2 regions of the Streptomyces sp. NPDC038200 genome follow, and region 1 is predicted to be linked to the other one. Evidence: riboswitches for the same ligand, from Rfam matches in the RefSeq annotation. Region 1 holds a riboswitch; the other holds the start of a gene.
The links. Region 1 has a riboswitch for glycine ahead of gcvT (glycine cleavage system aminomethyltransferase GcvT). Riboswitches for the same ligand answer to the same signal wherever they lie in the genome.
Positions count from the first base shown of each region.

Region 2: it holds a riboswitch for glycine, as region 1 does, so the genes downstream of both, gcvP (aminomethyl-transferring glycine dehydrogenase) here and gcvT (glycine cleavage system aminomethyltransferase GcvT) in region 1, are expected to answer to the same signal.

Region 1 covers NZ_JBVJYH010000008.1:324,385-329,930, reverse strand. The annotation lists gene ACZ7KF_RS19750 (L-serine ammonia-lyase) at 1-289, opposite strand, end outside; gene glyA (serine hydroxymethyltransferase) at 412-1,677, opposite strand; gene gcvH (glycine cleavage system protein GcvH) at 1,692-2,069, opposite strand; gene gcvT (glycine cleavage system aminomethyltransferase GcvT) at 2,208-3,326, opposite strand; glycine riboswitch at 3,371-3,484, opposite strand; glycine riboswitch at 3,485-3,588, opposite strand; gene ACZ7KF_RS19730 (AAA family ATPase) at 3,768-4,436, shown strand; gene ACZ7KF_RS19725 (enhanced serine sensitivity protein SseB) at 4,503-5,294, shown strand.
Region 2 covers NZ_JBVJYH010000031.1:62,429-67,974, forward strand. The annotation lists gene gcvP (aminomethyl-transferring glycine dehydrogenase) at 1-1,725, opposite strand, end outside; glycine riboswitch at 1,900-1,994, opposite strand; gene ACZ7KF_RS38830 (PRC-barrel domain-containing protein) at 2,114-2,485, shown strand; gene ACZ7KF_RS38835 (DNA polymerase IV) at 2,686-4,209, opposite strand; gene ACZ7KF_RS38840 (MerR family transcriptional regulator) at 4,279-4,956, opposite strand; gene ACZ7KF_RS38845 (bifunctional nuclease family protein) at 5,218-5,546, opposite strand, start outside.

The DNA of each region.
Region 1 (5,546 bases):
GCCGTCCCGTCCGCTTGATCGCCTCCACCCGTTCGTCGGCCGTCTCCACGTCCACCGTGCGCGGCGAGGCACCCTCCAGGCCGAGCAGCACCGCCTTGGGCGTGCCGTGGCCGTGACCGGTCGCGCCGAGCGAGCCGTACAGCTCGCAGCGCAGGGACGCGACGGAGCCGAGCAGCTCCTCGTTGCGCAGCCGGCGGGCGAACATGCGCGCCGCACGCATCGGGCCGACCGTGTGGGAGCTGGACGGGCCGATGCCGATCGAGAACAGGTCGAAGACCGAGATGGCCACGGATGACTCCTCAATACGGGGGTGGTGCGAAGGGGTGGTGCTCAGGGGGTCGGGGAGGTCGGGGGCGCGGGCACCGCACACGCCGGTACTCCCAGTGTGCGCGGTGCCTCGCGAAAGGTGACCTACTTGTTCAGACCCGGGTACAGCGGGTGCTTGTCGGCGAGCGCCTTCACGCGCGCCTTCAGGGCCTCCGCGTCGTAGGACGGCTTCAGCGCCTCGGCGATCACGTCGGCGACCTCGGCGAAGTCCTCGGCCGTGAAGCCGCGGGTCGCCAGGGCGGGCGTGCCGATGCGCAGGCCCGAGGTGACCATCGGCGGACGCGGGTCGTTCGGGACCGCGTTGCGGTTGACCGTGATGCCGACCTCGTGGAGCCGGTCCTCGGCCTGCTGCCCGTCCAGCTCGGACTCGCGCAGGTCGACCAGGATCAGGTGCACGTCGGTGCCGCCCGACAGGACGTTCACACCGGCCTCGCGGGCGTCCGGCGCGGTCAGCCGCTCGGCGAGGATGCGGGCGCCGTCGACCGTACGGCGCTGGCGCTCCTTGAAGTCCTCACCCGCGGCGACCTTGAAGGAGACCGCCTTGGCCGCGATCACGTGCTCCAGGGGGCCGCCCTGGAAGCCCGGGAAGACGGACGAGTTCAGCTTCTTCGCGAAGTCCTTCTTGGCGAGGATGATGCCGCCGCGCGGTCCGCCGAGGGTCTTGTGCGTCGTGGAGGTGACCACGTCCGCGTGCTCGACCGGGTTCGGGTGCAGACCGGCCGCGACCAGCCCGGCGAAGTGCGCCATGTCGACCCACAGGTACGCCTCGACCTCGTCGGCGATCCGGCGGAACTCGGCGAAGTCCAGCTGCCGCGGGTACGCCGACCAGCCCGCGATGATCACCTTGGGGCGGTGCTCCTTGGCGAGCTTCTCGACCTCGGCCATGTCGACCAGGCCGGTCTCCTCGTCCACGTGGTACGCGACCACGTCGAACTGCTTGCCGGAGAAGTTGAGCCGCATCCCGTGGGTCAGGTGGCCGCCGTGCGCCAGGTCCAGGCCGAGGATGGTGTCCCCGGGCTTGGCGAGGGCGAACAGGGCCGCCTGGTTCGCGGAGGCGCCGGAGTGGGGCTGCACATTGGCGTACTCGGCGCCGAACAGCTCCTTGACCCGGTCGATGGCGATCTGCTCGGCGACGTCGACGTGCTCGCAGCCGCCGTAGTAGCGCCGGCCGGGGTACCCCTCGGCGTACTTGTTGGTGAGGACCGAACCCTGGGCCTCCATCACCGCGAGCGGCGCGAAGTTCTCGGAGGCGATCATCTCCAGGGTCGACTGCTGGCGGTGCAGCTCGGCGTCGACGGTGGCGGCGATCTCCGGGTCCAGCTCGTGCAGGGACGTGTTCAGAACAGTCATACGGCTACGACTCCTCAGCCGGCGGTGAAGGCGGTGTACTCGTCGGCGGAGAGCAGCTCGGCGGGCTCCTCCGTGACGCGTACCTTGAACAGCCAGCCGCCCTCGAAGGGAGCGGAGTTCACCAGCGAGGGGTCGTTGACGACGTCCTCGTTGACCTCGGTGACCACACCGGTGACCGGCGAGTACAGGTCGGAGACCGACTTGGTCGACTCCAGCTCACCGCAGGTCTCGCCCGCGGACACCGTGGAGTCGACGTCCGGGAGCTGGACGAAGACGACATCGCCGAGCGCGTTGGCCGCGTGCTCCGTGATGCCGACCGTCGAGACGCCGTCCTCGGCGACCGACAGCCACTCGTGCTCCTTGCTGTAGCGCAGCTGCTGGGGGTTGCTCATGGCCTGAATTCTCCTGTACACGCGGGAGTGCTGATGACGGGGGGACTGCGGAAACCGCTGGTGAGCGGGCGAATGTGCGCAGGGTCACGCACCGGCCACGGGACCGGTGCCGTGCGCAGGCGCGTCCGCGCTCGGTCTTTACTTCTGGCGCTTGTAGAACGGCAGCGCCACGACCTCGTACGGCTCGTGGTTGCCGCGGATGTCGACGCCGACGCCCTCGGCGCCCGGCGCGGCGTGCGCGGCGTCGACGTAGGCCATGGCGATCGGCTTGCCCAGGGTGGGGGAGGGGGCACCGGAGGTGACCTCGCCGATCACCTCGCCGCCGGCGACGACGGCGTACCCGGCGCGCGGCACCCGGCGGCCCTCGGCGACCAGGCCGACGAGGACCCGCGGAGGCTCGGCGGCGGACCGCTCGGCGGCCTGCGCGAGCGCCTCACGCCCGACGAAGTCCCCTTCCTTCTCGAACTTGACCACACGTCCGAGCCCGGCGTCGAAGGGGGTGAGGGACGTGGTCAGCTCGTGCCCGTACAGCGGCATGCCCGCCTCCAGGCGCAGCGTGTCCCGGCAGGACAGCCCGCACGGGACCAGGCCGACGCCCGCGCCGGCCTCGGTCAGCGCCTGCCACAGCTCGACCGCGTGCTCCGGCTTCACGAACAGCTCGAAGCCGTCCTCGCCGGTGTAGCCGGTGCGGGCGATCAGCGCCGGGACGCCGGCGACCGTGCCGGGCAGACCGGCGTAGTACTTCAGGCCGTCCAGGTCGGCGTCGGTGAGCGACTTCAGGATGCCGGGGGACTCCGGGCCCTGCACGGCGATCAGCGCGTACGCGTCCCGGTCGTCGCGCACCTCGGCGTCGAAACCGGCGGACCGCTCCGTCAGCGCGTCCAGCACCACCTGGGCGTTGGAGGCGTTGGCCACGACCATGTACTCGGTCTCGGCCAGCCGGTAGACGATCAGGTCGTCCAGGATGCCGCCGTCGGCCTGGCAGATCATGGTGTAGCGGGCCCGGCCGACGCCGACGGAGGCGATGTTGCCGACCAGGGCGAAGTTCAGCAGGGCGGCGGCTTCGGCACCGGTGACGGTGATCTCGCCCATGTGGGAGAGGTCGAAGAGACCGGCCCTGGTGCGCACGGCGACGTGCTCGTCGCGCTCGGAGCCGTAGCGCAGCGGCATGTCCCAGCCGGCGAAGTCGGTCATCGTCGCACCGAGCGAGCGATGCAGCGCGTCCAGCGCGGTGTGACGGAGTTCGGTACTGCTCATCGGACGGTCGTCTCCCAGGGCAACAGGGATGGGGCGAGGAACGTTCCTCCCCATCTGTCATCGGAACCTGAGAGGTTCGCCACGACCGCCACGAGGACGATCACGGCTTGCACCTTGGGTGGGGCCGCCGTGCGCGGCGGCCCGCTTTTCAGATGTGCCTCGCCCGCGCGGTAACGGTGCCTGAGAGATTCAAGGGAGGGACTTGCTCCTTCGGCGCCCCGGGCGGCCCGGAGGGGCCTGGGGACTCTCCCGCGCGGATTCAAACGGCCGGTATGCAGTTGGCGCGCACATCATTGCACGCCGCACCCCGGCCATCCAGAGCAAGCTCTTTGTGACCGAGCTGTGGCCGTACGCGCACGAAGCGCCTACCGTTGCCCATTACCTTCTCTTTACATACAACGGGCATGGGGATGACCGAGCCCACAGGGGAGGACGATCAGGGTGAACAGGACCTCGGCCTACGCCACCAACGCCGGCCTCGCGATGCCGAAACAGCCCTCCGCCCCCGCTCGCGAGCGCTGCGCCGACCGCCCCGCGCCGGTCGTCCGCGATCTGCGCGACCGCGCGGGCCGCAGCCCGCACGCCCTCCTCTTCGGCCCCCGCGACCTGGTGGTGATCACCGGGCTGCCCGGCAGCGGCAAGTCCACCCTCATGCACCGCGCGGTCACCGGCCGCCGCATCGACTCCCAGGACACCCGCGACCACTGGGACGCCCGCGTCCCCCGTCGCCTGCCCTACGCGCTCTACCGCCCCCTGGTCCGCCTCGCCCACTACGCCGGACTGCGCCGGGCCCTGCGCACCGGCGAAGGGGTCGTCGTGCACGACTGCGGCACCCAGCCCTGGGTACGCGCCTGGCTGGCCCGCGAGGCCCGGCGGCGCGGCGGCACCCTGCACCTGATCCTCCTCGACGTCACCCCCGGCACGGCCCGGCAGGGCCAGCACGAGCGCGGCCGGGGCGTCTCCCGCTACGCCTTCCGCCGCCACCGCCGTACGACCGCCCGCCTGCTGCGCGCGGTGGAGAAGGGCGAACTGCCCGCGGGCTGCGGTGCGGCGGTGCTGCTCGACCGGGACGCGGCGGACGTCCTGAGCCGCATCGGCTTCACTCGGTGAGGCGCTGTCACAGCCACCCGCTAGCCTTCTTGGTCACAGCAGCGGTTACCAGCAGGCGGTAGGCAGATGGACTTCCCGGCGGACTTTCCCGCGGACTTCCCGGCACAGGCACACCCCCATCCGCACGGCGGTTGGCCCGGCAACGAGCTGGAGGAGGTGCTGTCGGCCTCCCTCGGCGTCCCCTCGGCGGGCGGCCGGATCGTCGAGGTCCTCGGCCGGAGCTTCCTGTGGATCCCGCTGCCCGGCGGCGGGGGCCCGGACAGCGGCCCGCTGGACCTGCCGACGCTGGACGTCGACGGCCAGGCGTACGTCCCGGTGTTCAGCTCCGAGGAGCAGCTGCGCCAGGTGGCCGGCTCCCACATGTCGTACACCATCGCCCCGGCGGTCGAGTTCGCCCGCGGCCTGCCCCCGCAGGTCGGCATCGCCGTCAATCCCGGGGGCGTGGTGGGCATCCCGCTCCCGCCCGAGGCCGTGGCCGAACTGTGCCGCGCGGGCCGCACCCCGCTCGACGGCCCCAGCAGCGGCGGCCGGGTCCGGCTCTTCGAGCCGGACTGGCAGGACGACCCGGTCGACTTCCTCTCCGCCGCCTCCGCGGAGTTCGCCGAGACCGGCGTGGTCCTCACCGCCCGCCGCTGCCTGGCCGCCGTCGAGACCGCCGACCCCGTGATGTTCGTCGGCGTCGAACTCTCCCAGTGGGAAGGCGACCTGCGCGCCCTTCCCCTGGCGGCCCTGGGCCGCGCCCTCGGCAAAGTCCCGGTCACGTGGCCGGTCAACCTCGTCCTGCTGGACGTGACCGACGACCCGGTGGCCGGCTGGCTGAAGTCGAACGTCCGGCCCTTCTACCAGAACGGTCTCTAGACCCGCCCACCGGAACGGTCTCCGGATCCGTCCACCGCAACGGTCTCCGGATCCGTCCATCGGCGCGGTCGACCGGCCCCGGCCGGAGGCGGCCCGACCCGAAGGGGCGCGGGGAACCGCGCGAGACCCCACCACTTCCCGTACTCGCGCGCGACCCAGAGGTCCCGAGCTCCTGGGCGCATAAGCTGTCTCCTGACACGGGGCACTGATGAGAAGGGCCGGTACGACAGGTGAGCGCGAGCCACAGCGGCA
Region 2 (5,546 bases), on a different contig from region 1:
CTGCGAACCGGCGTTCGGCTGGAGGGAGACCTTGTCGTAGCCGGTGACCTCGGCGAGGCGGTCCTCCAGCTCGTGGATGAGCGTGAGGTAGCCCTGCGCCTGCTCGGCCGGGGCGAAGGGGTGCAGCTGGCCGAACTCGGGCCAGGTGACCGGCTCCATCTCCGTGGTCGCGTTGAGCTTCATGGTGCAGGAGCCCAGCGGGATCATGCCGCGGTCGAGCGCGTAGTCACGGTCGGCCAGCTTGCGCAGGTAGCGCAGCATCGCGGTCTCGGAACGGTGCTGCTGGAAGACCGGGTGGGTGAGGTAGGCGTCGGTGCGCAGCAGCGCCGCGGGCAGGGTGTCCTCGGCGGTCGCGTCCAGCGCCTCGATGTCGGCCTGCGCGCCGAAGGCGGACCAGACGGCGCTCAGCTGGGCGCGGCCGGTGGTCTCGTCGCAGGCCGCGGAGACATGGTCGGCGTCGACCAGACGCAGGTTGACCCCGTTCTCCCGGGCGGCGGCGACGACCTCGGCGGCCTTGCCGGGCACGCGCGCGGTGACGGTGTCGAAGAACGCGCCGTTGACGATCTCGACACCGGCGGCCGTCAGGCCCGCGGCGAGGATCGTCGCGTACCGGTGCGTGCGCCGGGCGATGGTCTGCAGGCCCTCGGGCCCGTGGTAGACGGCGTACATGCCGGCCATCACGGCGAGCAGCACCTGCGCGGTACAGATGTTGCTGGTCGCCTTCTCCCGGCGGATGTGCTGCTCACGGGTCTGCAGCGCGAGCCGGTACGCCTTGTTGCCGTCGGCGTCGACGGAGACGCCGACGAGACGGCCGGGGAGGCTGCGCGCGAACTTCTCGTGCACGGCCATGTAGCCGGCGTGCGGTCCGCCGAAGCCCATCGGCACACCGAAGCGCTGGGTGGTGCCCACCGCGATGTCCGCGCCCAGCTCGCCCGGCGAGGTCAGCAGGGTCAGCGCGAGCAGGTCCGCGGCGACCGTGACCAGCGCGCCCAGCTCGTGCGCCTGCTCGATGACGGGCTTGATGTCCCGTACGGCACCGGAGGCGCCCGGGTACTGGATCAGCACGCCGTTGATCTCACGCTCGGCGACCTCGGCCGGGATGCCCTCGCTGAGGTCGGCGACGACGACCTCGACACCGGTCGGCTCGGCACGGGTCTCGATCACGGCGATCGTCTGCGGCAGCGCGTCCGCGTCGATCAGGAACAGACCCTTCTTGTTCTTGCCCATGCGCCGGGACAGCGCCATCGCCTCGGCGGCGGCCGTGCCCTCGTCCAGCAGGGAGGCGCCGGAGGTGGGCAGACCGGTCAGCTCCGCGACCATCGTCTGGAAGTTCAGCAGGGCCTCCAGACGGCCCTGGGAGATCTCCGGCTGGTACGGCGTGTAGGCCGTGTACCAGGCCGGGTTCTCCATGACGTTGCGCAGGATGACGGGCGGGGTGAAGGTGCCGTGGTAGCCCAGGCCGATCATGGAGCCGAGGACCTGGTTGCGGTCGGCCAGCGAGCGCAGCTCGGCGAGCACCTCCGCCTCGGTACGCGCGCCCGGCAGGTCCAGGGCATCGGCGTTCTTGATCACATCCGGGACCGCGGCGGCGGTCAGCTCGTCGAGCGAGCCGTAGCCGACCTGCGCGAGCATCTTGGCCCGCGCCTCCTGGTCGGGTCCGATGTGGCGCTGCTCGAACGGGATGCCGGCTTCGAGCTCGGAGAGCGGAATGCGATGGGCGGTCATTGCGGAGGCCTCCTGGTCTGACGCGACCTTCGAGGGGCACCACGGCATGGGTACCCCGACGGCCTCCCCCTCTGTCATCTCAACCTGAGAGCTTCACCGGGCGCCCGGGGACGCCGGCTTTCACCGTCGGTGAGGGCGGAAGCCGTCGACATCCGCCCTGCTTTCCAGAGTGACCTCGTCCGTGCGGTACGTGGGCCTGAGAGATTCCGGGGAGGATTTGCTCCTTCGGCGCCTCCGAGGTGGTCGGAGGACTCTCCCGCACGGGGTCAGCAGCCGCTGTCAGGGTACCAGCGAGGTCAACGCCGGGGCCTTCGAGTGGCCGCCCGCTTGAATGTGCTCTTTTGTAGTGCTTACGGATGAGTTGCGACCAAGTGGAGGGAGAGGGGCCGTGCAGACCGACATCGATCCGCGCAACCTGATCGGCCGCAAGGCGTTCGACCGCGATGGCACCAAGATCGGCACCATCGACGAGGTGTACCTCGACGACGCGACCGGTGTACCCGAGTGGGCGGCCATACGCACCGGCTTGTTCTCCCGGGACGCCTTCGTCCCCCTGGAGCCCAGCGAGCTGGTCGAGGGCACCCTGCGCGTCCCCTTCGAACGCGCCCTCATCAGGGACGCCCCCGATTTCGGCGTGGGTCGTCACCTCTCCCCCGAACAGGAACTCCAGCTCTACCACCACTACGGCCTCGACGTGACCGCACCCCCCAAGGTCCCGGACCGCGACTTCGGCAAACTCGCGGGCTCGGAGGAACCCTGAGCGCTGCCCCTCCACTCGCTCCGGCCCCGCCCCACACCCCGCATCCCTCCGACTGCCCCACCCGCCTCCTCCTCCACATTCGCCCCACGGACATCGCCCCACCCTTCCGCCCCGGGCCGCGCCTCGGCCGTCACCGCCCCACGGGCTGAACCTCGCCCGCCCCTCGCCCTTCGCCCCCGGTCACCTTCCGGGGGCGAACCTCAACCGCCCCCCGCCCCCACGGCCCCGGGCCGGACCTCGCCCCCCTGGTCCACATCCTCAGGTGTCGCGGGCCGGGCGTCCGCCGAGGCCGCCGGGGTCCGGGGCGTAGCCGCGTGGCGGTCACTGGAGGGAGATCCCCGGCGGTCACTGCCGGGCGGCCGGTCGAGACGGGTGGCCGGGTGGGCGAGGTCGGTTCCCGCGACCAACGGCAACGGCTCGGCGGACTCCAGCCCGGGATCGGCGACGAAGAACGTCCGCACCCGCCCCGGAGGGGACTGCGGCGTCTCGAACCGCACGGTGACCCGCCCCAGCCCGCTCCCCTGCACCCACCCGTGCCCGTACTCGGCGTGCCGCACGTCCTGCCCGGCCCGCCACTGCCGCTCCACCGGCTCCGGCCGCTCCGCGACGGCCTCGACCGCCGCCTGCTCCGGCTCCACCGTCGCAGGCACCGGCATGGCCTGCGCGAACAGGTCCTCCTGCGTGTAGTCGGCGAGCCCGGACACCCCCACCCCGAGCAGCCGCACCCCGCCCGTGGTGTCCACGGAATCCAGCAACCGCGCCGCCGCCTCCCGGACGACCGCGGGGTCGTCCGTGGGCCCTCTGAGCGTCTCGGAGCGGGTCAGGGTGGAGAAGTCGTACCGCCGCACCTTGAGCACGATCGTCCGCCCGGACAGCCCCGCCCCGCGCAGCCGCCCCACGCACCGGTCGGCCAGCCGCTGCACCTCCAGGCCGACCCGCAGCCGGTCATGGATGTCCACGTCGTACGTGTCCTCCACCGACACCGACTTGGTCTCCCGCTCGGCCACCACGGGCCGGTCGTCCCGGGCCAGGGCCATGGCGTACAGACCGTGCCCGTGCGCCTTCCCGACCAGCCGGACCAGTTCGTCCTCGCCCGCCTCGGCCAGCTCCTCGACCGTGGTGATCCCGGCCCTGCGCAGATGGTCCCCGGTGGCCGGCCCCACCCCCGGCAGGGTGCGCACCGACATCGGCCCCAGCAGCGCCCGCTCGGTCCCCGGTTCGATCAGCACCAGGCCGTCCGGCTTGGCCTGCTCGGAGGCGATCTTCGCGAGCATCTTGGACGCGGCGAGCCCCACCGATCCGGTCAGCCCGGTGGCCGCCCGGATGTCCGCGCGCAGCTTCTCTCCCGCCAGTCGCGCCGACTCCTCGTCCCGGGCCACTCCGCCCGCTTCCAGGTCCACGAACGCCTCGTCCAGGCTGAGCGGCTCGACCAGCGGCGACAGCTCCCGCAACAGCGCCATCACCTGGTCGCTGATCGCCCGGTACAGAGTGAAGCGCGGCACCAGGTAGGCCGCGTTGGGGGCCAGCCGGCGCGCCTGTGCCATCGGCATCGCCGAGTGCACGCCGAACACCCGTGCCTCGTACGACGCGGTGGCCACCACCCCGCGCGGTCCGAGGCCGCCCACGACGACCGCCTTCCCGCGCAGGCTCGGCTTGGATGCCTGCTCCACCGAGGCGAAGAAGGCATCCATGTCGAGATGCAGGATCGTGGGCGCGTTTCTCACATCTCCGATGCTGCACCACGGCACTGACAACGCGGTGGTGCCGGAGGCCCCTCGCGGGAGGTCCGGCGGTCAGACCGCCCGGTTGCGGCGCCGCGCCAGCTCGTCCGCGGGGTTGTGCCCGACGAGGGTCTCGCCGGTGTCGATGCGCTCGCCGTGCAGCTGGGAGAGGGCGCTTTCCACGTCTCGCCACACCACGCCGACGGCGATGCCGAAGATGCCCTGACCGCCCTGGAGCAAGGCGTGGACCTCGTCCGGCGAGCTGCACTCGTACACGGTGGCGCCGTCGCTCATCAGGGTCATCCGCTCCAGATCGCGGAAACCGCGTTCCCTGAGGTGCTGCACGGCCGTGCGGATGTTCTGCAGCGACACCCCGGTGTCCAGGAACCGCTTCACGATCTTCAGGACGACGACGTCCCGGAAGCTGTACAGACGCTGGGTGCCGGACCCGTGGGCGGGCCGCACACTGGGCTCGACCAGGCCGGTGCGGGCCCAGTAGTCGAGCTGCCGGTAGGTGATGCCGGCTGCCGCGCAGGCCGTGGGCCCGCGGTAGCCGATCTCCTCGGACGTCATGGCCGCCACCCCTCCGCCGTTCGGCACCGCCGTCGGCAGCTGCGGAGCGTGTTCCACCGCGCTGCCGGCATGGGCATGTCCCCCGCCTGAGCGCAGCCGCGAGCTCGGGGGCGGGTACGGACCGCTCTCCCCGAAACCGGGGGCACCCCCAGCCGTACCGTCGCCGCTGGTTCTCACGCCGACCTCCGTCCTTGACCTGCCTTCTCGACGGTAGGCAGTCACCAGGGGTGCGTCAACGATCGCCACACTCGGCACGCCGAGTGATAATCACCCTAGGAGTGGTTTCCCGTGCCCCACCGCGGGGAAAGGCTAGCCGAATGCGCTCGCGAGAGGCCGTAGGACGCTCTCACCGGCCGGAGGCAATTGCCGGGTCGCCGGCCGCACGGAGCCGCCGACGGCCCGCATGAAACCCCCGCCCCGGAGGGCCGGCTGCGCGTCTCACTGGCTGCTGGTGCCGAAGTCCTCCGGCGAGATCTGGTCGAGGAACTCGCGGAACTTCTCCACCTCGTCCTCCTGCTCGTCCGGGATGGCGATGCCCGCGTCGTCCAGCACCGTGTCACTGCCGTAGATCGGCGTTCCGGTGCGCAGGGCCAGCGCTATGGCATCGGAGGGGCGAGCGCTGACCTCGACCCCACTGGCGAACACCAGCTCCGCGTAGAAGACCCCTTCCCGCAGATCGGTGATACGCACTTCGGTCAGCTCCTGGCCGACAGCCTCCAGCACGTCCTTGAAAAGGTCGTGGGTCAGCGGTCGCGCGGGGGCCATGC